3 regions of the Citrobacter sp. GW821-FHT07H02 genome follow, and region 1 is predicted to be linked to each of the others. Evidence: predicted binding sites of a transcription regulator. Region 1 holds the regulator's gene; each other region holds the start of a gene.
The links. The regulator Fur, encoded in region 1, represses iron uptake genes when iron is present. The targets are predictions, from matches to a motif close to ATAATAATGAGAACNACTATCAA.
Positions count from the first base shown of each region.

Region 1 (9,966 bases):
TAGCGGCGTTCTTCATTAAATCAGGTTCCGCAATCATCGATAACATGTCCGTACTGTTTGCGATTGGTGTCGCTTACGGTATGTCCAAAGATAAAGACGGTGCTGCGGCGCTGACCGGTTTTGTGGGTTTCCTTGTGTTGACCACGCTTTGTTCTCCGGCGGCGGTTGCGATGATTCAGAAGATCCCGGCGGACCAGGTTCCTGCCGCGTTCGGTAAAATCAGCAACCAGTTCGTGGGGATTCTGGTGGGTATCATCTCTGCTGAGCTGTACAACCGCTTCAGCGGCGTTGAGTTACCGAAAGCGCTCTCCTTCTTCAGCGGCCGTCGTCTGGTGCCGATTCTGACCTCCTTCGTGATGATTATTGTTGCCTTCATCATGATGTTTATCTGGCCGATTATCTTCGACGGTCTGGTAAACTTTGGTGAACACATCCAGAAACTGGGTTCCGTTGGCGCGGGCGTCTACGCTTTCTTCAACCGCTTGCTGATTCCGGTTGGTCTGCACCACGCACTGAACTCCGTATTCTGGTTCGACGTGGCGGGCATTAACGACATTCCTAACTTCCTCGGCGGCGCGCAGTCTATTGACGCGGGCAAAGCGGTTGTGGGCATTACCGGTCGTTACCAGGCTGGCTTCTTCCCAATCATGATGTTCGGCCTGCCGGGTGCAGCGCTGGCTATCTACCACTGCGCGCGTCCTGAGAACAAGGCGAAAGTGCTGGGTATCATGATGGCGGGCGCATTCGCTGCGTTCTTCACCGGGATCACCGAGCCGCTGGAATTCTCCTTCATGTTCGTTGCACCGGTTCTGTATGTTATTCACGCCGTTCTGACCGGGATTTCAGTCTTCATCGCTGCCTCTATGCACTGGATTGCCGGTTTCGGTTTCAGTGCGGGTCTGGTGGATATGGTGCTTTCTTCCCGTAACCCGCTGGCGACGCACTGGTGGATGCTGATCCCACAGGGTCTGGTCTTCTTCGCGATCTACTATGTGGTGTTCCGCTTTACTATCACCAAATTCAATCTGATGACTCCGGGTCGTGAGCTGGCAGTTGCCGGTAGCGAAGCCGATGGTCAGGACATGAATGTAAGCGCAGACAAAGACCAGGATGTTGCCGGTCTGGCGCGTCAGTATATCGCTGCGGTGGGTGGTTCTGACAACCTGACAGGTATCGATGCGTGCATCACTCGTCTGCGTCTGAATGTAAAAGACTCTTCGCTGGTGAACGAAGCGATGGCAAAACGCCTGGGAGCTTCTGGTGTGATTCGCCTGAACAAAACCAGCGTACAGATTATCGTTGGCTTTGTGGCTGAGAAAATCGCTAACGCGATGAAAACCACGGGTCCGGTCGCAGCAGCCTCTGCTGACACAGCGCCAGCCGCGGCGGCTCCGGCAGCGAAACCGCAGGCCGTTCTGAATACAGTGACTATCGCTGAGCTGGTTTCCCCGGTTACCGGTGATGTTGTGGCACTTGATCAGGTTCCTGATGAAGCGTTCGCCAGTAAAGCCGTAGGCGATGGCGTAGCGGTAAAACCAACGGATAAAACCGTGGTTTCCCCGGCTGCGGGCACCATCGTGAAAATCTTCAACACCAATCACGCATTCTGCCTGGAAACAGAAAAAGGTGCGGAAATCGTTGTCCACATGGGTATCGATACTGTCGCGTTGGGTGGCCAGGGCTTCAAGCGTCTGGTGGAAGAGGGTGCCGAAGTCGTTGCAGGACAGCCGATTCTGGAAATGGATCTGGCGTACCTGAATGCGAATGCGCGCTCAATGATCAGTCCTGTCGTTTGCAGCAACATCGATGATTTTGGTGGGCTGGTTGTGAAGGCGGAAGGACACGTCGTTGCAGGTCAAACAGCGCTGTATGAGATTAAAGGCAAGTAATCGCTCCTGAGTAGAGTCTGTGCCTTAAGCGGCGGGGGGAAACCTCCGCCGCTTTTTTTTGCAGCAATTGATCCCATAATGCCAGTCTGTTACGTATTTTAAGTAACTAAAGGTTGTCAGTCTGTCCGGCTTATAAGACCATATGCCGTTATACGTTGTTTACGCTTTGAGGAATCCACGATGAGTGAGGCTGAAGCCCGCCCGACTAACTTTATTCGTCAGATCATCGATGAAGATCTGGCCAGTGGTAAGCACACCACAGTTCATACCCGTTTCCCGCCGGAACCCAATGGTTACCTGCACATCGGTCACGCCAAGTCTATCTGCCTGAACTTTGGGATCGCGCAAGATTACCAGGGTCAATGCAACCTGCGTTTCGATGATACCAACCCGGTAAAAGAAGATATCGAATACGTAGAGTCTATTAAGAACGATGTGCAATGGTTGGGCTTCAACTGGTCTGGCGACATCTGCTACTCCTCAGATTACTTTGATCAGCTGTATGCGTATGCCGTTGAGCTTATCAACAAAGGCCTGGCCTATGTTGACGAATTGTCTGCTGATGAGATCCGCGAATACCGCGGCACGCTGACAGCGCCAGGCAAAAACAGCCCGTTCCGCGATCGCAGTGTAGAAGAGAACCTCGCGCTGTTTGAGAAAATGCGGGCTGGCGGTTTTGAAGAAGGCAAAGCGTGCCTGCGCGCCAAAATTGATATGGCGTCGCCGTTTATCGTTATGCGCGATCCGGTGCTGTATCGCATTAAATTTGCCGATCATCATCAGACGGGCAGCAAGTGGTGCATCTACCCGATGTACGACTTCACCCACTGCATCAGCGATGCGCTGGAAGGTATTACGCACTCCCTGTGTACGCTGGAATTCCAGGACAACCGTCGCCTGTACGACTGGGTGCTGGACAACATCACAATCCCGGTTCACCCGCGCCAGTACGAATTCTCGCGCCTGAATCTGGAATATACCGTGATGTCCAAACGTAAGCTGAATCAGCTGGTGACGGAAAAGCACGTAGAAGGTTGGGATGACCCGCGTATGCCGACGATTTCCGGTCTGCGTCGCCGTGGTTACACAGCTGCTGCTATTCGTGAGTTCTGCAAACGCATCGGCATCACCAAGCAGGACAACACCATTGAGATGGCATCGCTGGAGTCCTGCATCCGTGAAGATCTGAACGAAAACGCCCCGCGCGCAATGGCGGTTATCGATCCAGTAAAACTGGTTATCGAAAACTATCAGGGCGAAGGCGAAATGGTCACCATGCCTAACCATCCGAACAAACCGGAAATGGGCAGCCGTGAAGTTCCGTTCAGTGGCGAGATCTGGATCGATCGTGCTGACTTCCGCGAAGAAGCCAACAAGCAGTACAAACGTCTGGTGATGGGGAAAGAAGTCCGTTTGCGTAACGCTTACGTGATCAAAGCAGAGCGTGTAGAGAAAGATGCGGAAGGTAATATCACCACCATCTTCTGTACCTACGATGCAGACACCCTGAGCAAAGATCCGGCTGACGGGCGTAAAGTAAAAGGCGTTATTCACTGGGTGAGTGTAGCGCACGCATTGCCGGTTGAAATTCGTCTGTACGATCGCCTTTTCAGCGTACCGAATCCAGGCGCGGCGGAAGATTTCCTGTCGGCAATGAACCCTGATTCGCTGGTGATCAAACAGGGCTTCGCAGAACCGTCGCTGAAGACTGCGGTTGCGGGTAAAGCCTTCCAGTTCGAGCGTGAGGGATACTTCTGCCTCGACAGCCGCTATGCAACGGCCGACAAACTGGTATTTAACCGTACTGTCGGTTTACGTGATACATGGGCTAAAGTCGGCGAATAAGCCACACGACACCATTCCATCCGACTAACGCCGCGCTTCGCGGCGTTTTTTTTCGCTTAATTTCCGCGAGATCCTCTGTTTGCGGAGCGAATTAATTGCATCTGAAAAATAATTAATCCGATAAACGATTTTTTGATAAGTAGGCTCAGAAATTTAGGTCGAGACTAAATTAAACGCTGTAACCGTTTTCATCTTCATGGAAATCAACGGTATTTTTCATTTTGATGATAATTTTTCGCATTTGCTGAATGTGTAACAAAAAGCAATGAAATATGTGCGGTCGCTCATATTATTACATACTGGTTACAGAAAGAGATTGATAATTCGCGTCGCGAAAAATAGTCTGTTCACTGTAGTCAATGAGGTTTTCTCAGCGCTATTTTTAATTTTTATTTTTAGCTGTTCGCCTTTGGCGGCAGCATTTTATACGTCAAAGAGGATTAACATATGCGTACGTTTAGTGGCAAACGTAGTACGCTGGCGCTGGCTATCGCCGGTATCACAGCAATGTCGGGTTGGATGGTTGCACCGCAGGCAAGCGCCGCGGGCTTTATCGACGATTCGACCTTAACAGGCGGCATTTATTACTGGCAGCGTGAGCGTGACCGTAAAGACGTCACGGATGAAGATAAATACAAAACCAACCTTTCACACGCGACCTGGAACGCCAACCTGGATTTCCAGTCGGGTTATGCAGCGGATATGTTCGGTCTGGATATTGCGGCATTTACCGCAATTGAAATGGCGGAAAGTGACGACAGCGGACACCCTAACGAAATTGCATTCTCGAAAAAAAATAAAGGCTATGACGAAGATTACTCTGGCGATAAGAGTGGTGTCAGCCTTTATAAAGCCGCTGCAAAATTTAAATATGGCCCGACCTGGGCACGTGCCGGTTATATTCAGCCAACCGGACAGACGCTGTTAGCGCCGCACTGGAGCTTTATGCCGGGTACCTATCAAGGGGCAGAAGCCGGAGCCAACTTTGACTATGGCGATGCGGGTGCGTTGAGCTTCTCCTACATGTGGGCCAACGAGTATAAAGCGCCGTGGCACATTGAAGTGGATAAATTCTACCAGGCTGATAAAAAGACCAAAGTCGATTATCTCCACTCCGTTGGCGCAAAATACGATTTCAAAAATGATCTTATTCTTGAGGCTGCCTTTGGTCAGTCTGAGGGCTATGTCGATCAGTACTTTGCCAAAGCCAGTTACAAATTCGATCTGGGCGGGAATCCGTTTACCACCAGTTACCAGTTCTACGGCGCACGCGATAAAGTTGATGATCGCAGTGTGAACGACATCTATGACGGCACTGCATGGTTGCAGGCACTGACTTTCGGTTACAAAGTGGCGGAAGTGGTCGATCTGCGTCTGGAAGGAACCTGGGTGAAAGCGGACGGGCAGCAGGGCTACTTCTTGCAGCGTATGACGCCGACCTATGCCTCCTCAAACGGTCGTTTGGATGTCTGGTGGGATAACCGTTCCGACTTTAACGCCAACGGCGAAAAAGCGGTCTTCTTCGGCGCGATGTATGACCTGAAGAACTGGAATCTGCCAGGTATGGCGCTGGGTGCGTCGTACGTCTACGCCTGGGATGCCAAACCGGCTACCTGGCAGAGCAACCCGGATGCGTTCTACGACAAAAACAAAACCATCGAAGAATCCTCCTACAGTCTTGATGCGGTTTATACCATGCAGGAAGGACGTGCCAAAGGCACCATGTTTAAACTGCACTTCACCGAGTATGACAACCACTCCAATATCCCGAGCTGGAGCGGTGGTTATGGCAACATCTTCCAGGATGAGCGTGACGTGAAGTTCATGGTTATCGCCCCATTCACTATTTTCTGATGCCAGTCGCGGCAGGGTATTTCTCTGCCGCATCGTTGAGGACCGTTGTATGAAAAAAATGTTACTCATCGCCATTATGGCGTCAGGTCTGGTGGCCTGCTCGCAATCTCCTGCACCTAAGGAAGATAGCCGCCTTAAAGAGGCATACAGCGCATGTATTAACACCGCGCAAGGTTCACCGGAAAAAATCGAAGCCTGCCAAAGCGTATTAAATGTGCTGAAAAAAGAAGACCAGCATAAGCAGTTTGCTAACGAAGAGAGCGTGCGGGTACTGGATTACCAGCAATGTATTCAGGCGACACGTACGGGCAATGGTCAGGCGGTACAAGCCGATTGTGACAAAATCTGGAAAGAAATTCGCAGTAAAAACACAGTACAGTAAATGTACTTACCGGAAGGGAAAAAGACCTGCTTTGATAGCGGGTCTTTTTTATGGGTATAAAAAAGCCAACCGCGTGGTTGGCTCTTTGGGGGCATATTACTTTGCGTCGTGCGCGTGTTCGTCTTCGCGGCAATCGCCTTCAGCGCAGTGACCGTAAAGATAGAGGCTATGGTTGGTTAAACGAATACCATGCTTAGTCGCAATTTCACGTTGACGCGCTTCGATAGAATCATCGCTGAACTCAATCACTTTGCCACAATCGAGGCAAATAAGATGATCATGATGATGCTGTTGAGTCAGTTCAAAAACGGACTTACCGCCTTCAAAATTGTGGCGGGTCACGATACCGGCGTCATCGAACTGGTTCAGCACGCGATACACGGTCGCCAGACCAATTTCTTCACCCATGTCGATCAGACGTTTATACAAATCTTCCGCACTGACGTGATGGTTATCCGGTCCCTGAAGAACTTCCAGAATTTTTAAACGAGGAAGCGTTACTTTCAGGCCAGCCTTCTTTAATGCGGTATTGTTGTCAGTCATGCGGAATCTGTCCTGTTGCTAAACGATTCACTTCATTAAAGAAGTGACAGAAATTGCACTTGAGAGAATGCGTATCATTATAGAACTGCCATGTCTAAATGAAAACTGCAAGCCTCGGGCAAATATTATTAATCAAAACGTGGTACTGCCAACAATCACACTGTGCAATACCAGAATAACACCCGAACATTGTACAGGGATGGGCAGGAAAGTTACAAATTTGTAGCAATTATTTTGATTGGTTTTATCTATTGATGCGGCGCAGATGGTTTCTGCGCCGCACGAAATCAGGCGTTGATGATTTCGTCGAGATGAAGTTCGGCGGAAATCTGTTTAACCCATTTTTCAACGCGCTCAGCGGTCAATTCCGGCTGACGGTCTTCGTCGATAGCCAGACCGACAAAATGATCGTCATCAGCAAGACCTTTAGAGGCTTCGAAGTGATAGCCTGCAGTTGGCCAGTGGCCTACGATGGTTGCGCCGCGCGGTTCGATAATGTCGCGGATGGTGCCCAGCGCATCGCAGAAGTATTCTGCGTAGTCTTCCTGATCGCCGCAACCAAACAGAGCCACCAGTTTACCATTGAAATCAATGTCTTCGAGGGTAGGGAAGAAGTCATCCCAGTCGCACTGTGCTTCACCGTAGTACCAGGTTGGAATACCTAACAGCAGAATGTCATACCCTTCCAGGTCTTCTTTACTGCTTTTCGCAATGTCATGAACATCGGCAACGTCTTTACCAAGCTGTTTTTGAATCATTTTTGCGATATTTTCGGTATTACCGGTGTCGCTGCCGAAAAAGATGCCAGTGATTGCCATGAGTAAAATAACCTCTTGAAACTTATTGAAATGGTGGTGGCGTATTGCCCACGGATAAGGGCAATCATAGCAGATCAGTCAGGCATGCGGAAACAGCAAACACGCAGGACTGCACTCTGTGCTACACGATTTATGATTTAGAGCAGAAATTCAGACAGACCCCTGGCCACGCAGCGAGATAAGCTGGTTTGTCAGCATCTCTTCAATGAGCTCACTACGGCTCATATTGCGTGCTTCCGCCAGTTCATTCAGCGCATCCACGGCATCAGCATTCAGCTTCAGTTCGACACGCTTAAGCCCACGAACCTTGTCGCGTTTAAGCTGATTACGCTTATTAATGCGTAGCTGTTCATCACGCGAAAGCGGATTGGTTTTGGGTCGTCCCGGGCGACGCTCGTGCGCGAACAGATCTAATGTCGTACGGTCCGTTTGTTCTTTGGCCATGATTTTGGTGACTTCGGGGAAACAATCAGCCAGGCGTATGCCCGGATGGATAGCGCGCCATCATACATCAGCGAGTGAGGCACGCCAACGTCCACGCACGTAATCGCGCGCGGACGCTGAGTTTTTAATCAGTTAGCCTTATCCGCCAGATACCGGCGTATCGCGCGCAGCACGGCATCCGGTTTTTCCGCATGCACCCAATGGCCGGCACCCGCAATCACATGCGCCCGGGCCTGAGGAAATTGGCTCAGTAAATCGTGACGATAGGCTTCGGTGACGTAAGGCGAATTACCGCCAGGGATAAACAGCGCCGGATGATCCCAGGCGGGAATGGTTTCCCACCCTACGATATGTGGGTACTGCTCCCACAATACGGGCACGTTAAAGCGCCACTCGCCATCGACATACGACTTTAACAGGAACTGGATAACCCCTTCTTCCTGGAGGTGCTGGCGCATGACGACTGCCGCCTGCTGGCGTGTTTGCGCGTCAGATTCGGTCACGGCGTTGATCGCAGCAAAGATCTCATCGTGGCGGCGCACGTGATAGTCAACCGGCGCAATATCAATCGCCACCAGTTGATCAATACGATCCGGTGCCAGTGCGGTCAGCGCCATAACGGCTTTTCCGCCCATTGAGTGACCAATAAAGGTGGCTTTTTCGATACTCGCGGCGTCCAGAGTATCCAGCAGATCCTGCGCCATCGCCGGGTAATTCATCTCCGTTGAACGGGGAGAAAGACCGTGGTTTCGCATATCAACCTGGATGATGTCGTGATCCTCTACAAGATCGCGCGCCAGTATGCCGAGGTTATCAAGGCTACCAAACAAGCCGTGAACAAGGACGATGGGAGAATTATTGTGCAGCTTTTGTGCAGATTGCGCTCGGATGTTCAATTTCATGGCAAAGTTCTTTTTTTCGCTCTGTCGGGTTAGGGTATTATGTTGACCATTCTGCCACGGGGCTGCAACAACTACGGTTTACTCCGAGTTTTTCAGACAGCCTGGCTTGACGCTATCCGCTGTTGGGATTTGCCCCTATAATCCCAACGACTTGTATTCAGATAAGACACCGCACTGGATTAAGATGAAAACGATTGAAGTTGATGATGAACTCTATAGCTATATTGCCAGCCACACCAAGCATATCGGCGAGAGCGCATCCGACATTTTACGGCGTATGTTGAAATTTTCCGCCGCATCACAGCCTGTCACTCCGGCGGCGAAAGAGGTGCGCATAGCGCAACCCGCTATCGTTGAAGCGAAGCCGGTCAACCCCGTAAAAGATAAAGTGCGCGCCATGCGTGAACTTCTGCTTTCCGATGAATATGCAGAGCAGAAGAAAGCGGTAAATCGCTTTATGCTGGTACTGTCTACACTTTACTCACTGGATCACAACGCGTTTGCTGAGGCGACGGAATCGTTGCACGGTCGTACGCGCGTATACTTTGCGGCAGACGAGCAGACTCTGCTGAAAAATGGTAATCAAACCAAGCCGAAACACGTGCCAGGCACGCCGTATTGGGTGATCACCAACACCAACACCGGCCGTAAATGCAGCATGATTGAACACATCATGCAATCAATGCAATTCCCGGCGGAATTGATTGAAAAGGTTTGCGGAACAATCTAAACGTTGCATTAAAAGGACCAGGCAATGGCAATCCACAAGCGTGCAGGTCAGCCTGCGCAACAGAGTGATTTAATTAATGTCGCCCAACTGACGGCGCAATACTATGTATTGAAACCGGAAGCAGGGAATGCGGAGCACGCGGTGAAGTTCGGGACTTCCGGGCATCGCGGCAGCGCCGGTCGTCATAGTTTTAATGAACTGCACATTCTGGCCATTGCCCAGGCGATTGCGGAAGAGCGTGCGAAAAACGGCATCACAGGCCCTTGCTATGTGGGTAAAGATACTCATGCGCTGTCTGAGCCAGCCTTTATTTCCGTTCTGGAAGTGCTGGCGGCGAACGGTGTCGATGTCATTGTTCAGGAAAACAACGGCTTTACGCCGACGCCTGCGGTTTCGAATGCAATCCTGGTCCATAACAAAAAAGGCGGTCCGCTGGCTGACGGCATCGTGATTACGCCGTCCCACAACCCGCCGGAAGATGGCGGCATTAAATACAATCCGCCCAATGGCGGCCCGGCGGATACCAACGTCACTAAAGTGGTGGAAGACAGGGCTAACG
Region 1 is NZ_JBWKPZ010000001.1:322,504-332,469, forward strand. Features, by position in the region: gene nagE (N-acetylglucosamine-specific PTS transporter subunit IIBC) at 1-1,889, shown strand, start outside; gene glnS (glutamine--tRNA ligase) at 2,070-3,734, shown strand; gene chiP (chitoporin ChiP) at 4,182-5,588, shown strand; gene AC07NP_RS01500 (ChiQ/YbfN family lipoprotein) at 5,638-5,970, shown strand; gene fur (ferric iron uptake transcriptional regulator) at 6,067-6,513, opposite strand; partial or broken gene AC07NP_RS01510 (fur leader peptide) at 6,506-6,591, opposite strand; gene fldA (flavodoxin FldA) at 6,801-7,331, opposite strand; gene ybfE (LexA regulated protein) at 7,482-7,775, opposite strand; gene ybfF (esterase) at 7,904-8,677, opposite strand; gene seqA (replication initiation negative regulator SeqA) at 8,862-9,407, shown strand; gene pgm (phosphoglucomutase (alpha-D-glucose-1,6-bisphosphate-dependent)) at 9,432-9,966, shown strand, end outside.

Region 2 (9,966 bases), on a different contig from region 1:
CGCAAGCGCCATTTTTTCAAACCACGGTCGCACATCAAAATTCACAATATCCTGGGCGGTCATCTGGTCGTACAAAATGAACACAACGCCGATAAGCCCCTTCACAATTGCCGCATCACTGTCGCCCTGCAACTCAATAATGCCTTCAGCATTCTGACGCATAACGATCCATACCTGACTCTGACACCCTTGAATGCTGTTTTCGGGGTTACGATCCTGCTCCGTTAATTCCGGCAGACGCTGTCCCAATTCAATGATGTACAGATACTTCTCTTCCCAATTATCGCAACGCTGAAAATTACGCAACAATTTTTCTTTATCCGGTAGCGCGGCCATAGTGTCTCCCTGTTACCCCAGCAGACGGTGAATACGTGTCAGCCCTGTCGCCAGGCGATCCACTTCTTCATGGGTGTTATACATTGCCAGCGACGCCCGGCACATGGCAGGAACGCGATAGAACGCCATCAGCGGCATCGCACAATGATGCCCGGTACGCACAGCAATGCCGTAGTTATCCAGAAAACTCCCCACATCATAGGCGTGATGTTTACCGAGATTGAATGCGATAACGCCAAGCCGATTATCCGGGCCGTACAACGTCAGTTCCGGCACCTCAGCCAGTTGCTCCAGCGCGTAGTGCATTAAATTCTGTTCATACTCGCTGATGTTCGCGAGCCCCAGCGCTGAGACATACTCTATTGCCGCGCCGAGTCCGACGATGCCGCCGGTATTTGGCGTGCCCGCCTCAAAACGCCAGGGGGCTTTCGCCCATGTGGTTCCCTGCGTCAGGCTAACAGTGGCGATCATCGACCCGCCGCCTTCCCACGGCGGCATTTCCTGCAACAGCGCCTCTTTGACATACAACACGCCGATGCCTGTCGGCCCATACAATTTATGCCCGGAGAAGACATAGAAATCGCAGTCCAGCGCCTGCATATCGACCTTGTGATGCATCACCGCCTGTGCGCCATCCACCAGCACTTTCGCACCGTACTGATGTGCGAGCGCAATCATTTCCGGCAATGGATTCTCCGTCCCCAGCACATTGGAGACGTGCGTAATCGCCAGTAGCTGCGTATTGTCGTCAAACAGGGTGTCCAGAACATCCAGTTGCAACGTACCGTCCTGGTTTAGCGGGATCACCCGCAGTTCCGCTCCGACGCGCGAACAGAGCATCTGCCAGGGCACGATGTTGGCGTGGTGCTCCATCTCGCTGATAATAATGTTGTCTCCGGCGCGTATATTGCTGTTGCCCCAACTGTTAGCCACCAGGTTAATGCCTTCCGTTGTGCCGCGAACAAACACTAATTCTTCGGCGGATCGGGCATTAATAAACAGCGACGCCTGCTTGCGTACGTTTTCCATTCTTTCCGTGGCCTGCGCACTCAGCGTGTGAATACCACGATGGACCGCCGCATAGCCGTGTCGATAAAATTCGGCCTCAGCATCAATCACCTGATTGGGTTTTTGCGCACTTGCCGCGCTGTCCAGATAGGCCAACGGCATACCATTGACCTCACGCGTCAGGACAGGAAAGTCCGCCCGTACTTTTTCGATGGAGAAACTCATGCTACGCCTCCCGGCAGGCGAAGACCTATTCGCGCCAGCACCTGTTGTTTGAGCACATCATCACCGAGAACTTCCGTCAGCTCTGCGGCAAATGCATAAAGGATCATCTGTTGCGCATCCTGCTGCCCAATACCCCGCGAGCGCAAATAGAACATCTGCTCATTATCGATACGCCCTACCGTTGCTCCGTGACTGCACTTCACATCATCGGCATAAATTTCTAATTGCGGCTTAGTATCGACTTCAGCGAGTTTCCCCAGCAGCAAGTTGTTATTGGTCATCTGTCCGTCGGTTTTGATCGCGTGCTGCGCCACGGTGATCACGCCATTAAAGACCGCCCTGCCTTTATCGCTGACGATGGTTTTATGCAACTGACGGCTGTTGCAGTAGCCCTTGTTGTGTTCCAGCCAGGTCCGGGTGTCACACACTTCATTTTTCACTGGCATCGCCAGACTGTTGATCCGAAGGGTGGTATTTTCGCCGTTAAGCTGCGTGCTGGTATTGTGGCGCAGCACGGCATCGCCTAGCAGGAAGCTGTGGCTGTGCGCGGTGGCATCGCCAGCCAGCCGAAGATCGTTATGGGCAAAATGATGGCTAACCGGGTTTTCAAACACCAGCTTGATGTGATGCAGATGCGCATTCGCACCGACATTCATCGTTAAGCGCGCCCCGGTGAAATGACGCGTGTCATCAAGGCTGACGTAGTGCTCAATAATCGTTGCCTCAGCGCCTTCGCCCAGGTCAAGGTGATGGCGATAATGTGCAGTATTCACTTCATCACCGTCCACGCCTTGCGTGATATGCATCAGCAGCAGTGGCTTCACAGGACGTTGATGGCGTTTCACGCGAATATGGCTGCCGCGTTGGGCGAGACTTTCGGTCAAATGCAGGAACACATCCGGCTGAATCGGGTTAACCCAGGTTTGCGGGTCATCATTGAACGTGACCTCAAAGCCGCTGTCTTCTGTGCTGTCACTCAGCGCCGGGCTAAATTGTCCATCGACAAACACCAGGCGAACCGCATCGATGCCTAATGCCAGCGCCTCGCATTGAGCCGGGGTTATCGCAGCAACGCGGCTGACAAAAGTGCTGTTGGTCAATCCTTCAAGCGGTGTGTATTTCCAGTTCTCATGCTTACGCGTCGGCAATCCCAGACGCAGCATCTGCTGCAGATGCTGCTGTGCATGTTCTGAACGCGATTCTCCCTGCGCTTCAAACAGGCGGTGCCATTGTTGCAGCACGCTACTGCTGTTCGCTAAGCCAGCCATATCCCTGCTCCTCCAGTTGTTTGACCAGAGTGAAATCACCGGACTTCACAATCCGCCCCTGATACAAAACGTGAACATAATCAGGTTTGATATAGTCGAGTATGCGCTGATAGTGGGTAACGATAATGAACGCACGTTTCCCGTCACGCAGGGCGTTGACCCCATCGGCGACAATTTTTAGCGCATCAATATCCAGCCCGGAATCAGACTCATCAAGGATGCACAGTTCCGGCTCCAGTACGGCCATCTGCAGAATGTCATTACGCTTTTTCTCGCCGCCCGAGAAACCCACATTCACGGAGCGGGTTAACAAATCTTCCGGCATCTTCAGGAGCGCCATTTTCTCTTCCATCAGATCCTGAAAATCAAAGCGATCCAGAGACTCTTCTCCCCGGTAACTGCGCACCGCATTGAGCGCGGTTTGTAAAAAGAACTGGTTACTGACGCCAGGGATCTCCACCGGATACTGGAATGCCATGAAAATCCCTTCTCCCGCCCTCGCCTCCGGCGACAGTTCAAGAAGATCTTTTCCTTTAAACTCTACCTGCCCCTGGGTGACTTGATAATCTTCACGTCCGGCAAGCGTAGCGGATAAGGTGCTCTTTCCGGAACCATTAGGCCCCATAATGGCGTGCACCTCTCCAGGACGGATCTCAAGATTCACGCCCCGCAGGATCGCGTTATCTTCAACACTGACCTGTAAATTTTTAATGCTTAACATGAGCTTTCCTTATCCAACGCTGTGTTCAAGGCTAATCGCCAGTAATTTTTGCGCTTCAACCGCAAACTCCAGCGGCAATTCGGAGAAGACATCCTTACAGAAGCCGTTGACGATCATGGAGATGGCATCTTCTTCACTGATCCCGCGTTGTAGACAGTAAAACAGCTGGTCTTCACCAATGCGCGAGGTGGTCGCCTCGTGCTCCAGTTGGGCGCTGTTATTTCGGCACTCAACATACGGGAAGGTATGTGCGCCGCAGTCCGTACCGATAAGCATGGAGTCGCACTGGGTAAAGTTTCGCGCGTTGGTCGCCGTTGGCATGATCTTCACCAACCCGCGATAACTGTTCTGGCTATGCCCTGCGGAGATCCCTTTCGAGATAATGGTTGAGCGGGTATTTTTGCCGATGTGGATCATTTTGGTGCCGGTATCCGCCTGCTGATAACCGCTGGTTAAGGCGACGGAGTAGAATTCGCCGATGGAGTTGTCGCCGCGCAGAATGCAGCTCGGGTATTTCCAGGTGATGGCCGAGCCGGTTTCAGACTGGGTCCACGACATCTTGCTATTTTCCCCTTCGCACAGCGCGCGCTTCGTCACAAAGTTCAGAATCCCGCCGGTGTTGTTATCACCGGGGAACCAGTTTTGTACCGTGGAGTATTTCACTTCAGCGTCTTTGTGGATGATCACTTCAACGACCGCCGCATGCAGCTGATAGCTGTCGCGGACCGGCGCAGAGCACCCTTCGATATAACTCACGTAGCTCCCTTCCTCCGCCACCAGAATAGTGCGTTCAAACTGGCCGGTTTTTTCCGCATTAATACGGAAATAGGTGGAAAGCTCCATCGGGCAGCGCACGCCTTTCGGTACATAGATAAAGGTGCCGTCAGACGCCACGGCAGCGTTAAGTGCCGCAAAAAAGTTGTCATTCCCCGGAACCACAGTCCCGAGGTATTTCCTCACCAGTTCAGGGTGATCGTGAATCGCTTCGCCAAAAGAGCAGAAGATGATGCCCTGTTCCGCCAGTTTTTCACGGTAGGTGGTGGCCACAGAAACGGAGTCAAAAATGGCGTCCACCGCCACATTGCTACCTTCATGCACCGGCACCCCTAACTGGGCGAAAGCATCCTCCACCTCTTTGCTTAAAAAGGCATTCGCGCCTGTCTGCTGTACCGCGCCGGGTTCAGAGGCGCAGGTGTCGTCGCAGTTTCCGCACGACGGGGCTGAGTAATAGCTGTACTCCTGATAATTCAGTTTGTCGTAATGCGCTTTGAGCCAGTGCGGCTCCTCCATCTCAAGCCACGCACGAAACGCGTTGAGGCGAAATTCGAGCATCCATTCCGGCTCATGGCGTTTTGCAGAAATGGCGCGCACCACCTCTTCATTAATGCCTTTTCCCAGCTCGTCAGTTTGCAACTGGGTGAAGAACCCCTCTTTATAGTTGAGGTGTCCACCCGTCCAGGTTTTGACATCGTCGGTTGCTTCAGTATTACGAGACATAGTACCGCCTATACCCCAAAGCTTTCGCCGCAGCCACATTCATTCTGCGCTTTCGGGTTGTGAAATTTGAATATTTGATTTAATCCTTCACGCACATAATCGACTTCCGTTCCGTCGATAAACGGCATGGCCTGTAACGGCACATACAGTTTCGCGCCATCGAATTCGAACAGCAGATCGTCATTGTGCGGTTCACTGACCGTCGCCAGCACATAACCAAACCCTGCACACCCGGTTTGCTTCACGCCTAAACGCACACCCTGCATACCCGGTTGCTTATCAACCAGCTCGCGAATATGCGCTGCCGCGGCGGGCGTTAACGTCAATCCGCGCCAGGTAAAGTCGTCCGGGTTAAATGTTCCTGAATGCAATTCCATAGGTTCACCTCATGTCATGAGCCACCAGGGCATAACACCATGTTAGTGATAATGATTATCACTTCAACCCCTCATCCGCAGGGGCATTCGTTTAAATCGCCCTTTTTGGCTACGTTAACTAAGCATAGACCCTGCTACGCGGGATCACAGGGAACGATGTTTTTGTTCAATGCATTGATTAATAATGAATTAATGAGAGGTTATCGTTCTGGCAGGTCAAATCATAAAAGATGTATAGAAAATGCCTATTTATAAAATAGCCGCAACTGGCACGTATCTGGTGTAGCGGAGTACCAACATTGTGAATCGTGCTGAAAAGAAGGAAGAACAGGTATGACGCGTTCGACGACGATCGCCGGCAAACAGATTAAAAGAAGAGGGTTGAAAAAGAGAGAAATGACAGACAGTGAGGAAATGACCAGCGAACGGTCAGCGCTGTGGTACAACGCTGACCGTTCGCCTTCCCCATCCGGCGCTTATCTCCGGCACTCATTTCTGGCTTAGCTCTTGAAGGGGCATAAGAATCCTCTCATAACACCGCAGTGCCTTTTTAACACAAATTGCGGTTTGTTTTATTTATGAGCCATATTAAGCACCTGGACGCTCAAATAATCATCTGAATAGCTCTGATAATCGGGTTTATCTCATTGTGGCCTGCACCGCATCAAGCAACAAACGCAATGCTGCTGGCTGATGATCGCGGGAAAGATACATGCCGTACACCGCAAGTCGCCGTGGCTCCAGTTGCCCTAAAAGCCGAATTAACGCGCCCTCTGCTAATCCCGGGCGAGCCTCTTTTTCCGGCACCAACGCAATGCCCATTCCCGCCTGCGCGGCCTCACATAAGAGCGAGGAGATCCCGGCACTTAAATTTCCTTTGATAGCCACCGATATGGCCTCGTCCTGAGCATTCAGAAAATGCCAGGATTTCCCTGCAAATCCGCTGTAATAGAGACAGTTATGGTGCGCCAGGTCCTCAAGCGTCTGTGGGGTTCCGTGCTGTCGCAGATAATCAGGTGAAGCGCAAAGGACGGATTCACAGTCGCCCAGTCGGCGGGCTATCGTCCCTGGCTCAGGATTGTCAGTAATACGGATCGCCACATCAATGCGTTCGCCCACCAGACTCACCGGTTGATTATTGATCTCAACTTCAATACGCAGTTCCGGATAACGCGCTAAAAAGTCAGGCAGAATCGGGGCCAGAACATGGGTTGCCGTAAAATGCGCGCATGCAACACGTAATATTCCTGAAGGGATTTCGCGTCCGACAGCCCCCGCGATATCGAGGGATAACCTTGCCAGCGTGCGTGTTTTCACCAGCGCCTCTTCCCCGGCAGGGGTAATCGTTAATCGCCGTGATGAACGATGGATCAGTCTGGCGCCTGCCCATTTTTCCATTTCATCCAGATAGCGGCTCACCATCGGTCTTGAGATCCCCAGCGCGCGGGATGCGGCGCTCAGACTGCCCAGATCGCAGATATGATTAAACACCGTTGCCGCCATCACTCTGTCCATTCTTCCCTCATCTGATCGTTTTACGAAACTAAGCATGTCCTGATAGAGGAATTTTAACAGATCGATATTTGCTTAAAATACGAGGCGTAAAGAAAACAACATCCTCTGCATAAGGTTTCCTGTTATGAACGTTAAAACGCTGGCACTGCTGCTGTCATTTGCCGCATCGCCGTTACTCGCCGCCCCGCTTCAACTTGATGTTTATAATCCGCAAGAAAACGGTCTTTTCCCGGTCTCTTCCACGCTGGTTTCCGGCCCGAAAGAGGCCATCTTGTTTGATGCGCAGTTCAGCATCAAAGACGGCGAAAAACTGGTGAAGATGATTCAGGCGAAGGGCAAAAAACTGAAAGCCATCGTGATTACCTCCGGCGATCCGGATTTTTACTTTGGCCTACAACCACTGGTCAGCGCCTTTCCAGAGGTGAAGATCCTGGCGACGCCCCACGTGGTTGACCATATTCGCGCGACAAAAGACGCCAAACTGGCGTTCTGGGGCCCACAAATGAAAGACGGCGCGCCAACAGCGGTGACGGCGCCAACGGTCACCCACGATACCCGTTTCACCGTTGATGGTGAAACGCTGGAACTCCGCCATCCGAATGATTATGCCGCCTATATCTGGATCCCTGCGAACCGTGCCATTCTGGGCGGCACGGGCATTGCTTCCGGCATTCACGTCTGGACGGCAGACACGCAATCGGCAAAACAGCGCGCGGCATGGCGAGACACTCTCAATGAAATGCAGAATCTGAAGCCGGATCAGGTGATCCCAGGGCACTACATTGGCGAACGTCCGGCTGGCGATAGCGCAATCCGTTTCACGCAAGATTATCTGCAATCCTTCGAAAAAGTGCTGGAGGCGAAAAAGGGATCAACGTACGTGATTCAGACGTTAAAAGCCGCCTGGCCGGGGTTAGCGGATGAAAGTTCGCTTGAATTGAGTGCGAAGGTCAACAGCGGTGAAATGGCATGGTGAGCAGATAAAAAATAACCCCGGCGGGAGACTGTCGGGGTTTTCTGTTTGGCATTATAGGCCGTCGCCTTTCAGGCGGTCCGGCATCAATGCACGCCCAGCCGCCAGGCAAAATAAATTTCTTCTTTCAGCTCAGTGGAGGAAAGTGCGAGTAAATCGGCAAATTCCAGCTCGAGTTGTTTCAAACGTTTCAGATACTGCGCGGGAGAAAGCTCGGTTTTATCGCGACGAATAAATTCAATGGCCAGTTGGCTTGGGTCTAATTGGGTAGACATATCATCCTCACTTTTGTTCAAAACGTGCACAGTATATCACTTTCCACTGTGCACATTACGACCAAAAGCAAAATCAGGATGATAATTAAAGTGACGTTGTCACACAATAGCCGTTGTCAGACGTGAAGTACAACACAGGCGTCCCTGTTCATCAAAGATCTCAATTTGCCAGACCTGATGGCGCGAGCCCGTATGCAGCGCTTTACACACGCCCCTCACACGCCCTTCGCGAGCGGAACGAATGTGGTTAGCATTCACCTCCAGCCCCACCACTCTTTGTTCGCCCTGGGTACACAAGTAGCCGGCAACCGAACCGATACTTTCAGCCAGTACGACGGACGCCCCGCCGTGCAACAGGCCAAACGGCTGTTTTGTCCGACGATCCACAGGCATTGTCGCCTCCAGTGTATCGTCACCAATATGCTCAAATCGGATATCCAGCAGTCCGACCATGTTTCCTTCTCCCATCGCATTAAGCGCGTCGAGAGAAACTTCACGTTTCCAGATCATCCAATAATCTCCAACAATGCCTGTAGTGGATGGCGAACGCCGGTGCCTTCAACACGCTTGACCTGGCTCCGGCAGGAATAACCGGTTGCCAGACAGCGGTTGCGCGGCAGTCGCTGCATCGCCTGACGCCATGATAGCTCGTAGATCCCCAGCGAGTTCTCATGATTTTTGACTTCGTGCCCGTAGGTACCCGCCATCCCGCAGCACCCGACGCTGACATTTTCCAGTCTGGCGCCAAATTGGGCAAAAATAGCCCCCCACTGCGCTGGCGCGCCGGGTAAGGCAGTCACTTCGGTACAATGGCCGAAGAAATACCAGGGCTCACCGCTGACCGCCAGCGGCTGTATCGGCTCGAGTACCTTCGGCAGCCATTCATGAACCAGTTGCACGTGGAAATCGCCACGCTGTTCACCCAGCGCCAGGTTGTACTCATCGCGATAGCACAGAACCAGCGCCGGATCGACGCCCACCATCGGTATCCCCAACGCGGCCACGCGATTGAGAAACTCTGACGTCTTCTTCGCGGTTTTTGCAAACCGTTTAAGGAAGCCTTTGATGTGCTGAGCCTTGCCATTCGGCGAGAAGGGCAGCAGCACCGGCTGCAATCCCAGTTTTTCCACCAGGCGGACGAAATCTGCCACCACCTGCGCGTCGTAATAACTGGTGAACGGATCCTGCACCACCAGCACCGTGCGGGATTTTTGCTCGAAACTTAACAACTCCAGCTGTTCCAGCGTCATATTGGCGCTGCGATGCCCGACCATGTGTTGCTGGAGTGACGGCGTAGAAAGCAGCGGCAAATCAACCATCCCAATGTGTTTTTTGGAAAGCGATCGCACCAGGGGTTGATTAATAAAGAAGTTGAATGTTTTTGGCGCCCGCGCCATCAACGGCGCATAGGTTTCCACTGTCGCCACCAGATGGTCGCGCAGAGGACGCAGATAACGCGTGTGATAGAGCTGCAGGAAACGCGAACGGAATTCCGGTACGTCGATTTTGATCGGGCATTGCGTGGAACAGGCTTTACAGGCCAGACACCCGGACATCGCCTCTTTCACTTCATGCGAGAAATCGTACTCGCCCTTGCGGGCATGCCAGCTGTTACGGGTGCGGGCAATCAGAGTACGCAAACTGGCACGTTTTTCCGGCAGTTCGTGTTCCAGCTTAACCGGATCGATACCGCGGTCAGCCAACAGGCGTAACCATTCACGCACCAGCGTTGCGCGCCCTTTCGGAGAATGGATACGGTTAAGACTGATTT
Region 2 is NZ_JBWKPZ010000003.1:92,914-102,879, forward strand. Features, by position in the region: gene sufE (cysteine desulfuration protein SufE) at 1-336, opposite strand, end outside; gene sufS (cysteine desulfurase SufS) at 349-1,569, opposite strand; gene sufD (Fe-S cluster assembly protein SufD) at 1,566-2,837, opposite strand; gene sufC (Fe-S cluster assembly ATPase SufC) at 2,812-3,558, opposite strand; gene sufB (Fe-S cluster assembly protein SufB) at 3,568-5,055, opposite strand; gene sufA (Fe-S cluster assembly scaffold SufA) at 5,064-5,432, opposite strand; gene AC07NP_RS05690 (LysR family transcriptional regulator) at 6,072-6,947, opposite strand; gene AC07NP_RS05695 (Vmh family MBL fold metallo-hydrolase) at 7,072-7,923, shown strand; gene AC07NP_RS05700 (YdiH family protein) at 8,007-8,195, opposite strand; gene menI (1,4-dihydroxy-2-naphthoyl-CoA hydrolase) at 8,295-8,705, opposite strand; gene ydiJ (D-2-hydroxyglutarate dehydrogenase YdiJ) at 8,702-9,966, opposite strand, start outside.
Region 2: sufA (Fe-S cluster assembly scaffold SufA) is a predicted target of Fur. The motif match lies at 5,472-5,494, and genes of this name have one in related genera.

Region 3 (9,966 bases), on a different contig from region 1:
CGAGCGCTGCTGCAATGCGGGTAGGCTATGAGAGCGCGTCGCAGTTCAGTCGGGAATTTAAACGTTATTTTGGCGTTACGCCGGGTGAGGATGCGGCGCGAATTCGGACTCTCCAGGGGAGTTAACCGATTCCCGGCTGGTAAGGCCGGGAAAGAGGAGGGACTCAGGCGCTGCAGTACTTTTTCTTGATGACAACGATCACCGTGCCGAGCAGACCTGCGGTCAGCAAGGCAATCGGCAGGATCATTAAAAACGTCATCACCTGATCTTCATGACGTTTGACGAACGGGATCATGCTGAGCGCATAGCCGAAGCTGGTCACCACGCCAACCCACAGAAGACCGCTCAACCAGTTAAAAAACTGGAATCTGCGGTTAGAGAGTCCGGAAATTCCCGCCATTGTGGGCAACAGCGTGCGGACAAACGCCAAAAAACGCCCAACCAGCAGGGCCAGAAGGCCGTGTCGGTCAAACATACAGGTTGCGCGTTGATGGTATTTGGACGGTAACTGTGCCAGCCAGCCTTTCACCGTTTGGGTATTTCCCAGCCAGCGACCCTGAATATAGCTGAGCCAACAGCCCAGACTGGCCGCCGCGGTTAAAATAGCCACGGTGGGTACAAAGTCCATCACTCCTTGTGCAATCAGCGCTCCTGCCAGTATCAGCAGGCTGTCTCCGGGTAAAAAGGATGCAGGCAGCAGGCCGTTTTCTAAAAACAGCGTGGTAAACATCACAAAGTAGACAACGCTAACAACATGTGGATCCGCCAGCGCAGCAAAATCGTGTTGCCAGAGCGCAGCGATTATATCTTGAATGACAGCCATGGACTTTCCTGTGGAACCGCGTTTAAGTGCCTATTGTACTCTCGAATTGCCCGGGACGCTTTGATCCCGGACGCAACAAACACAGACTTTTCTGCTGGAAGTGTCTGCAATTATGTCCATTGGCGGCAACTTTACACGATCCGGGCAAATCCTGCGGCTAAATCCTCAATAAGATCGTCAACATTTTCTAAACCAATATGTAAGCGAATAAGTGTTCCGCTGAAATCCACCACGCCTTCCGGGCGAATAGCGGCAATGTGCTCAGGTTGATTCGCCAGAATCAAGGATTCAAAACCACCCCATGAGTAGGCCATGCTGAACAGGCTGAAGTTGTCGAGGTAGGCTGACATCTCGTCATTATTAAGCTTTTTATTCAGAACAAATGAAAACAAACCGCTGCTGCCGGTAAAATCGCGCTTCCAGAATTCATGGCCTTTACTGCCGGGGAGCGCAGGATGGTTGACGCGCGTGACTTGCGGGTGGTTTGCCAGCCATTCAGCCACTTTCAGGCTGCTTTCATGATGCTGACGCAGGCGCACGCCCAATGTACGTAAACCACGGCTGGTCATGTACGCCGTGTCGGCATCCAGCATTTGTCCCATCAGATAGGCATTCTCACGCAGTTGCTCCCAGCAGCGGGCGTTGGAAACCGCCGTGCCGACCATCGCGTCAGAGTGTCCAATCAGATATTTTGTCCCTGCCTGAATAGAGATATCGATTCCAAAATCCAGCGCTTTAAATAGCACCCCGGCGGCCCAGGTGTTATCAATCATGATAATCGCATCAGGCGCAACTCGTCTGACGGCTTCAACAATCGCTGGGATGTCATGGACTTCCATTGTGATGGAGCCCGGGGATTCCAGGAAAACGATTCGGGTGTTGGGCTGAATGTGTTTTATGATATCGGCGCCGATCATGGGGTCGAACCAGCCGGTGGTCACGCCGAGTTTGGCGAGAATTTTGGTGCAGAAATCCTGGCTTGGCTCGTAGGCTGTGTTGGTCATCAGCACGTGATCGCCCTGTTCGACGAAAGCCAAAATGGTGTTGGCGACGGCCGCCGCGCCACAGGGGAACAAGGCGCATCCGACGCCGCCCTCCAGTTCGCACATTGCTTCCTGGAGAGAGAAATGGGTCAACGTTCCGCGACGGCCATAGAAAAGCTCGCCGTTGGCGCGGTTGTGGGTGGCGTGTTTTTTCGCTTCAACGGTTTCGAACACCAGTGAAGAAGCGCGTTGAATCACGCTGTTTACCGATCCCAGGGTGTACTTTTTACTGCGCCCTGCATTCACAAATTGGGTATCAAGGTGTTTTTTTGCCATGTCGCACGACCTGTTTTTTTATACGTCTGGATGTCTAAACTAACATGAATGCTGCACCACGCATCCAGAGGAATCTCGATAAAGCAGAAAATTTTATCAAAATAACCTCTCGTGACTTTTTTACTGCGTAAGCGCAAGGAAAAGAAACCAAAGGTGCGGCAATATGTAAATAGTAATGAGAACGACTATCAATTCGACGTCGTTTTGATATTATTGCGCTCAGATTTTGTGATTTGCGTCCTGGAGATACAGAGTGGGTAATAATTTGATGCAGACGGATCTTTCCGTCTGGGGTATGTATCAGCACGCCGACATTGTGGTTAAGTGCGTGATGATTGGTCTGATTCTGGCGTCAGTGGTCACCTGGGCTATCTTCTTCAGCAAAAGCGTTGAGCATTTCACGCAGAAGCGCCGACTCAAGCGTGAGCAGGAGCAGCTGGCTGAAGCCCGTTCTTTGGATCAGGCAAGCGATATCGCTTCTGAATTTGACGAAAAAAGTTATAGCGCTATGTTGATTAACGAAGCGCAAAACGAACTGGAACTGTCAGAAGGCAGTGAAGATAACGAAGGTATTAAAGAGCGTACAGGGTTCCGTCTGGAACGCCGCGTCGCAGCCGTGGGTCGTCATATGGGACGGGGTAACGGCTATCTGGCGACTATCGGTGCGATCTCTCCTTTTGTGGGTCTGTTCGGTACGGTATGGGGCATCATGAACAGCTTCATCGGTATCGCGCAAACGCAAACCACTAACCTTGCCGTCGTGGCGCCGGGTATCGCAGAAGCGCTATTGGCGACGGCGATTGGCTTGGTTGCGGCTATTCCTGCGGTGGTTATCTACAACGTCTTTGCTCGCCAGATTGGTAGCTATAAAGCGATGCTGGGCGACGTGGCGGCACAGGTGTTGTTGCTGCAAAGCCGTGATCTGGATTTGAACGCGAGTGTCTCCGCTCAGCCGGTACGTGCCGCGCAGAAATTACGTGTAGGATAATGTTTCATGGCAATGCGTCTTAACGAAAACCTGGACGATAACGGTGAAATGCATGAAATCAACGTGACGCCGTTTATCGACGTTATGCTGGTTCTGCTGATCATCTTTATGGTGGCTGCGCCCCTGGCGACGGTGGATGTGAAGGTGAATTTGCCTGCCTCCTCCAGTGTGCCGCAACCTCGTCCGGAAAAACCGATTTACCTGTCTGTGAAGGCCGATAACTCCATGTTCATCGGCAACGATCAGGTCACGGATGAAACCATGATCAACGCGCTTAATACGTTGACCGAAGGAAAGAAAGACACCACGATCTTCTTCCGCGCGGACAAAACGGTTGATTACGAAACCATGATGAAGGTAATGGACTCGCTGCATCAGGCGGGTTACCTGAAAATTGGTTTGGTTGGCGAAGAGGTCGCAAAAGCGAAGTAATCGTTTTGCCGGACGGTGCCTGGGCCTGTCCGGCCTGCTTTCTGCGGCTCATTGGCCGGGCAGGCATCGTCGCCCGGCACAACCCTACTCACCGTTGTCCTTGAAAACCTCTTCCACACTTTCACTCTTCGCGTTTATTGTCGATTCTCATCCAGTGCTACCGTCGTGATATTGGCTGTCCGGTAATTGCCATCGGAAAGTTTACGGGTCAGACGTAATGTGGCTGTTTCCCGCGTCAGCAAGTGCTGCCAGCTGCTTTCCAGGCGAGCCATGATTTTGTCATGTAGCTCCGGGCGTTGCTGCGTGAGGGTGTTAATGATCGCGCCGTAGATCTCTTCCTTTACCTGAAGGGCATAGATTTCACGGCGGTTTTGCCATTTTAACCGCACCAGCGCGGCGGGAATTGACACCATCTCTTGCGCGACGTTTTCAAGGATGGCATTTTTATTGGCAATTAACGCGTCAAGATTTTGCTTTAAGATAAATTCATCACTTTTATCGCTATCTAAAGCTAAATAAACATTATTATCCTCAACGTCTTTCATTTTACGCATCTTCCAGAGAATAAAAGATAGGGGTGTTTTTCTCCCCGGTAATTAAATTAAGCCAAATTTTATTACCATCGTCGTTTATCCGTGCGGTTGTTTCTGCCAGTATTTTGCTGACGGTTTGCGCATCAATATCACCTTCGGCCTGCAGTGCATTTATAAGGCGGGCAAACGTTTCAATTTTGGCAACTCGATATAATCGATCTTTTAAATGGCGGTCGCGTTCTTCAAGTAGCATATTCCTGGCTTGGCCAGTTGCGGTGGCGCTAATTAAAATATCTGATTCATAATCGCTGAGTGATTTCTTTCCCTGAGCTAAATTTTCACTCTTTTCTGCGGTGCCGGGTTCAGTGGGGGAAGGTGATAAATGAAAACGAGACGGAACAAGATGCTCGGGAAGCATGCTGTAATATCCTTTCCTGTCAATAGTATAACGAGTGTGTTTATAAGGCGGGTTTCGTTGACAATAGCATGGTGTAATTTTAAAATCAAAAAAAATGGAGCCAAAAAATGAACAGTATTTTTTATTCTGTTATTACCCTGCTATTGCTTACCTTTGGTGTTCTTGTCCTGATGCGAGGACTTAATAAAAATTATTCTGAAGCGGGAGCAAGCGCAACCCATCAGCAGGAACCGATGACGAAAGAAGAAGGTGAAGATCATTTTTCATCGCTCATGAACACTATTACGCCGGTATGGTACTGGCGAGTTAATCATGAATATATCGATTTTCTTCACGCCACGATAAAACGGATGACGGTGGCTGAATTGAATGGAACGCCAGGTTTGTTTGATGCGCAAAGACGTTGTAGCGATCTTAATTCTGCGGTGTACAAATACTATGACAATATTAAAAAACGTTGTCTGAATGGAGAAAAGGTATCGCATTCTGATCTTGATGTACTCAATTTGCGACAATGTTTTCGGGAGTTCAGCCTGGAGGCTTATCCTTCCCTGGTCGCGCTGGTGTGGCCAGAATATCAGCGCCCGCTCGTAAAACCAGATGACGTTTGAGCGCTGTGAATCTGCTGCTGTAAGAATGGTCGGAAGCGGTTTTTTACTCACTGGCCGGGTAAGGCAAAAGGGCCGCCCGGCGCAATGTCTTTACTTATCTGATGATGCTTGCCACAGATTCAGTTTGCCATCCGCGACATGCTTATCAATCTGCGTGAGTTCTTCAGGGGTGAACGTCAGGTTATTCAGCGCCTGAACGTTCTCTTCCAGTTGTTCAGGGCGACTGGCTCCAATCAGTACGGATGTGACCCGGGGATCCTTCAGCAGCCAGCTTAATGCCATTTGCGCCATCGACTGTCCGCGCTGTTGCGCCATCTCGTTGAGCAAACGCAGGCTGGCAATATTCTCTTCGGTGAGCATGTTCTCCGTCAGGCCACGGGCCTTTTTCCCTTCACGCTGCATGCGGGAACCTTCCGGGATTCCGTTCAGGTATTTTCCCGTGAGCAATCCCTGGGCGAGCGGGGTAAAGGCGATGCAACCTGTCCCGTTAGCCTCCAGCGTATTCAGCAGACCACTTTTATCAACCCAACGGTTTAACAGGTTGTAGGAGGGTTGATGGATCAGCAGCGGGATCTTCCATTCGCGCAGCAGATCGGCCATCTGCTGAGTACGTTCGGGGGAGTATGAGGAGATGCCGACATAAAGCGCTTTCCCGCTTTGTACCGCCTGAGCCAGCGCAGAAGCCGTCTCTTCCATCGGCGTATTTTCATCGACCCGGTGCGAATAGAAGATATCGACGTAATCCAGCCCCATACGTTGCAGGCTCTGATCGAGGCTCGCCAGCAGGTATTTACGTGAACCGCCAGCGCCATAAGGACCCGGCCACATATCGTATCCGGCTTTGGTGGAGATTAGCAGTTCATCGCGATGGTTCGCAAAATCGCGGCGTAACAGGCGGCCAAAATTCTCCTCTGCACTGCCCGGAGGCGGTCCATAGTTATTGGCCAGATCAAAATGGGTGATACCTAAATCAAATGCTTTCCGCAGCAGGGCTTGCTGTGAATCCAGCGCGTGAACGTGACCGAAACTGTGCCACAAGCCCAGTGACAGCGCAGGCAAACGCAAACCACTTCTCCCGCAATAGCGATAAAGCATTTGCTTATAACGTTCAGGGTTAGCTAACCAGGTCATGCAATCTCCTTAGAGCTGTTGGATTTCAAAACAACGTTTCTATTCTAGCGACTGCGTCAGATCTGTCCCGTTCGCCAGGTCACATTGAGATGAAATATTGGGCAAAAATACGCTGCTATGCTTTGCTTAAAAAAACATCTGTGCCGGAGTGAGGGTATGCCGAGACTAACTGCCAAAGATTTTCCGCAAGAACTGCTCGATTACTACGACTACTATGCGCATGGAAAGATATCCAAACGTGAGTTTCTCAACCTCGCCGCGAAGTACGCTGTGGGTGGCGTGACGGCGCTTGCGCTGTTTAACCTGCTGAAACCGAATTATGCACTGGCAATGCAGGTGGAATTTACCGACCCGGATATTGTGCCGGAATACATTACCTATCCGTCACCGAACGGGCATGGCGACGTTCGCGGGTATCTGGTCAGGCCCGCAAAGGCTGAAGGTAAAACGCCCGCTGTGGTGGTGGTTCATGAGAATCGAGGGCTGAATCCTTATATTGAAGATGTGGCGCGGCGAGTGGCGAAGGCCGGTTACATTGCACTGGCGCCAGATGGCCTGAGTTCTGTGGGCGGTTACCCTGGTAACGATGATAAAGGCCGGGAACTGCAGCAACAGGTTGACCCCACAAAATTAATGAATGATTTTTTTGCCGCCATTGAGTTTATGCAGCGCCATCCGGCGGCGACGGGTAAGGTCGGTATCACCGGCTTTTGCTATGGCGGCGGGGTATCTAATGCGGCGGCGGTAGCGTATCCGGAGTTGGCCTGCGCGGTTCCTTTTTATGGCCGCCAGGTTCCGGCGTCAGATGTCCCCAAAATCAACGCGCCTTTGTTATTACACTATGCCGCTCTGGATACGCGGATTAACGAGGGTTGGCCCGCCTATGAAACGGCGCTTAAAGCAAATAATAACGTCTTCGAAGCGTATATTTACCCTGGGGTAAATCACGGTTTTCACAATGATTCGACACCGCGCTATGACAAATCCGCCGCCGATCTTGCCTGGCAGCGTACATTGGCCTGGTTCGAAAAGTATTTACGCTGAAAGGTATGAGGCTGCTTATAAGTATTAAGACCGGACATTGAATAATAATAGTTTCCCATTCCGTTAGCATTTATTCAATATTGTGATTGAGGGGGGTCTTATCGCATAAAAAATGAAAAGTAAGTATATCTTCTTCACATTTTGCCGATAACGAAGATAAGTCACGCCTAATGGCGAATCCTCATTTACGGCAAGGGAATACTTATGTACTTACTGCGAAATCTCTCTATTCGTGTTGTCATGCTGACAATATTGGGCCTTTTTTGTCTGCTCTGGTCGGGCGTCGGTGTATTTAGTATCCATGCCTTATCTAACGTCACGCAAGGGAACGAAGTTGACCGACATCTGGTACGTCAGATGACGGTACTCAGCCAGGGCAACGATCAGTATTTTCGCTTCGTTACCCGTCTGAGTCGCGCAATGGACGTGAAAATCGGCGGCGGCATCCCGGACTTCGCGCCTGCACAGCAATCGCTTGATAATATGCGTAAAAAACTCCAGGAGATGAAAACGTTGTCGCCGGGTCCAATGAACCCGGAGGTGGCTGCAGCGGTGCTGGCGAGTTGGCAAGCCTTGCTGGACAAGGGGATTATGCCGCAAATGCAACTGGCAACGCAGGGTTCTCAGGCGGCATGGCGCGAGCAGGCAACGACCGTGACGCCCGCCTTAAGTCGTGCGTTTGGTGCCAGTGTAGAGCGTTTTAACCACGAAGCCGGGACCCAACTGGATCACACCCGTGTCATGGTGGATGGTCAAACATCGGTTATCCGCACGATGATCATCACCGCCGCGATTCTGGGTATCGCAATCCTCCTCTTTACTGACCGTTATCTTGTGGTGCTGCTGATGAAGCCGCTGGCGCGTATCCGTCAGCAGTTTCGCCAGATTGCGCAGGGCGATCTCAGCCAGCCGATTGAAGATCTGGGGCGTAACTGTGTGGGGCAACTGATGCCTTTGCTCCGTGCAATGCAGGACAGTCTGCGTGAAGCGGTGAGCACGATTCGCTCAGGCAGTGACAATATCTGGCGCGGCGCGACGGAGATCTCAAGCGGAAACAACGATCTCTCTTCCCGCACAGAGGAACAGGCTGCCGCACTGGAAGAGACGGCTGCCAGCATGGAACAACTTACCGCAACGGTAAAACTGAATGCAGATAACGCGCGCCAGGCCAGCCAACTTGCAGATATTGCATCAGCCACCGCCGAAAAAGGCGGCGCGCTGGTGTCGGAAGTGGTTGATACCATGGACGGTATTTCTGCAAGTTCAAAGCAGATTGCCGAAATCACTACCGTTATCAACAGCATCGCCTTCCAGACCAATATCCTGGCGCTGAATGCCGCCGTTGAAGCCGCCAGAGCGGGCGAGCAAGGTCGCGGATTTGCGGTTGTCGCAGGCGAAGTGCGCAATCTGGCCAGCCGCAGTGCGGGCGCCGCGAAAGAGATCGAAACGTTGATTGCTGAATCAGCGCATCGTGTCGGGCAGGGAGCGCAGCTGGTGAAAGATACCGGCTCGACCATGGAGGCCATTCTGCGGGGCGTCACGGAAGTTACTACCATCATGAAGCAAATTGCATCGGCCTCCGAGGAGCAGAGCAAAGGCATCTCTCAGGTGGGGGTGGCGATCACCCAGATGGACAGCGTGACCCAACAAAACGCCGCGCTCGTGGAGCAGATCTCAGCGGCCGCGTCAGCGCTGGAACGTCAAACTGAGGAGTTGCAGCACTCAGTACAGCGGTTCCGCCTCTCTCATAGCGAACCGCAGACTCAGCCGGGAAAAAACACCTCCGGCCCAGCCCAAACCGGGGCTTCTGCTTCTGGTTTAACCGATGAGTGGGTTGCCTTTTAATCAGGGTAAAAAGTACGTAATACCGCTGGCCTTTGTTTAAAAAATCGCTATATAATTTATTATATAGCGATTGGAGGCGGTATGAAAAATCATTTTGGCAAAGGTTTGATGGCTGGGTTAAACGCATCACACGCTGACAGCGCATGTAATGTGGCGAATTTTTGTGCCGATTATAAACGTGGTTTCGTATTAGGTTTTTCGCATCGAATGTTTGAAAAAACAGGCGATCGCCAACTTAGCGCCTGGGAGGCGGGAATTCTTACTCGCCGTTATGGACTGGATAAAGAGATGGTGATGGACTTCTTTAGAGAGAATCAGTCGAATACTACAATTCGATTTTTCATGGCCGGTTATCGACTCGAAGCTTGATCCAAAAGGGGTATTCTCTTGGTTTAATTAATTACACTATTGTCTTACACCTTCGTTTTATTGTCCCGTCGCAGTATCATAATATACATAACCATAAAGAAAGTGTGGTAAATGGCGCACCGATCGCAGTATGGTTTTTGCGATGGGTGCAAAATAGAGCCAGGTCTTTGCAACGGAATAACAATATAATGACTGGAGATAATACTCTCACCAATTCTCACGGCGTTAACCGTCGTGATTTCATGAAGCTTTGTGCAGCACTAGCCGCTACGATGGGGCTCAGTAGCAAAGCCGCCGCAGAAATGGCCGAGTCGGTTACCCGTCCTCAGCGTCCACCGGTTATCTGGATTGGCGCTCAGGAATGTACGGGTTGTACTGAATCCCTGCTGCGAGCAACTCACCCAACGGTAGAAAACCTTGTTCTGGAGACCATCTCTCTTGAATATCATGAGG
Region 3 is NZ_JBWKPZ010000023.1:56,160-66,125, forward strand. Features, by position in the region: gene AC07NP_RS19255 (AraC family transcriptional regulator) at 1-125, shown strand, start outside; gene yghB (DedA family general envelope maintenance protein YghB) at 164-823, opposite strand; gene metC (cystathionine beta-lyase) at 955-2,142, opposite strand; gene exbB (tol-pal system-associated acyl-CoA thioesterase) at 2,396-3,130, shown strand; gene exbD (TonB system transport protein ExbD) at 3,137-3,562, shown strand; gene AC07NP_RS19280 (cytoplasmic protein) at 3,697-4,107, opposite strand; gene AC07NP_RS19285 (hypothetical protein) at 4,109-4,513, opposite strand; gene AC07NP_RS19290 (ESA_00282 family adhesion-associated protein) at 4,621-5,124, shown strand; gene AC07NP_RS19295 (aldo/keto reductase) at 5,215-6,255, opposite strand; gene yghX (YghX family hydrolase) at 6,412-7,299, shown strand; gene AC07NP_RS19305 (methyl-accepting chemotaxis protein) at 7,504-9,144, shown strand; gene AC07NP_RS19310 (DUF2623 family protein) at 9,226-9,513, shown strand; gene hybO (hydrogenase 2 small subunit) at 9,702-9,966, shown strand, end outside.
Region 3: exbB (tol-pal system-associated acyl-CoA thioesterase) is a predicted target of Fur. The motif match lies at 2,312-2,334, and genes of this name have one in related genera.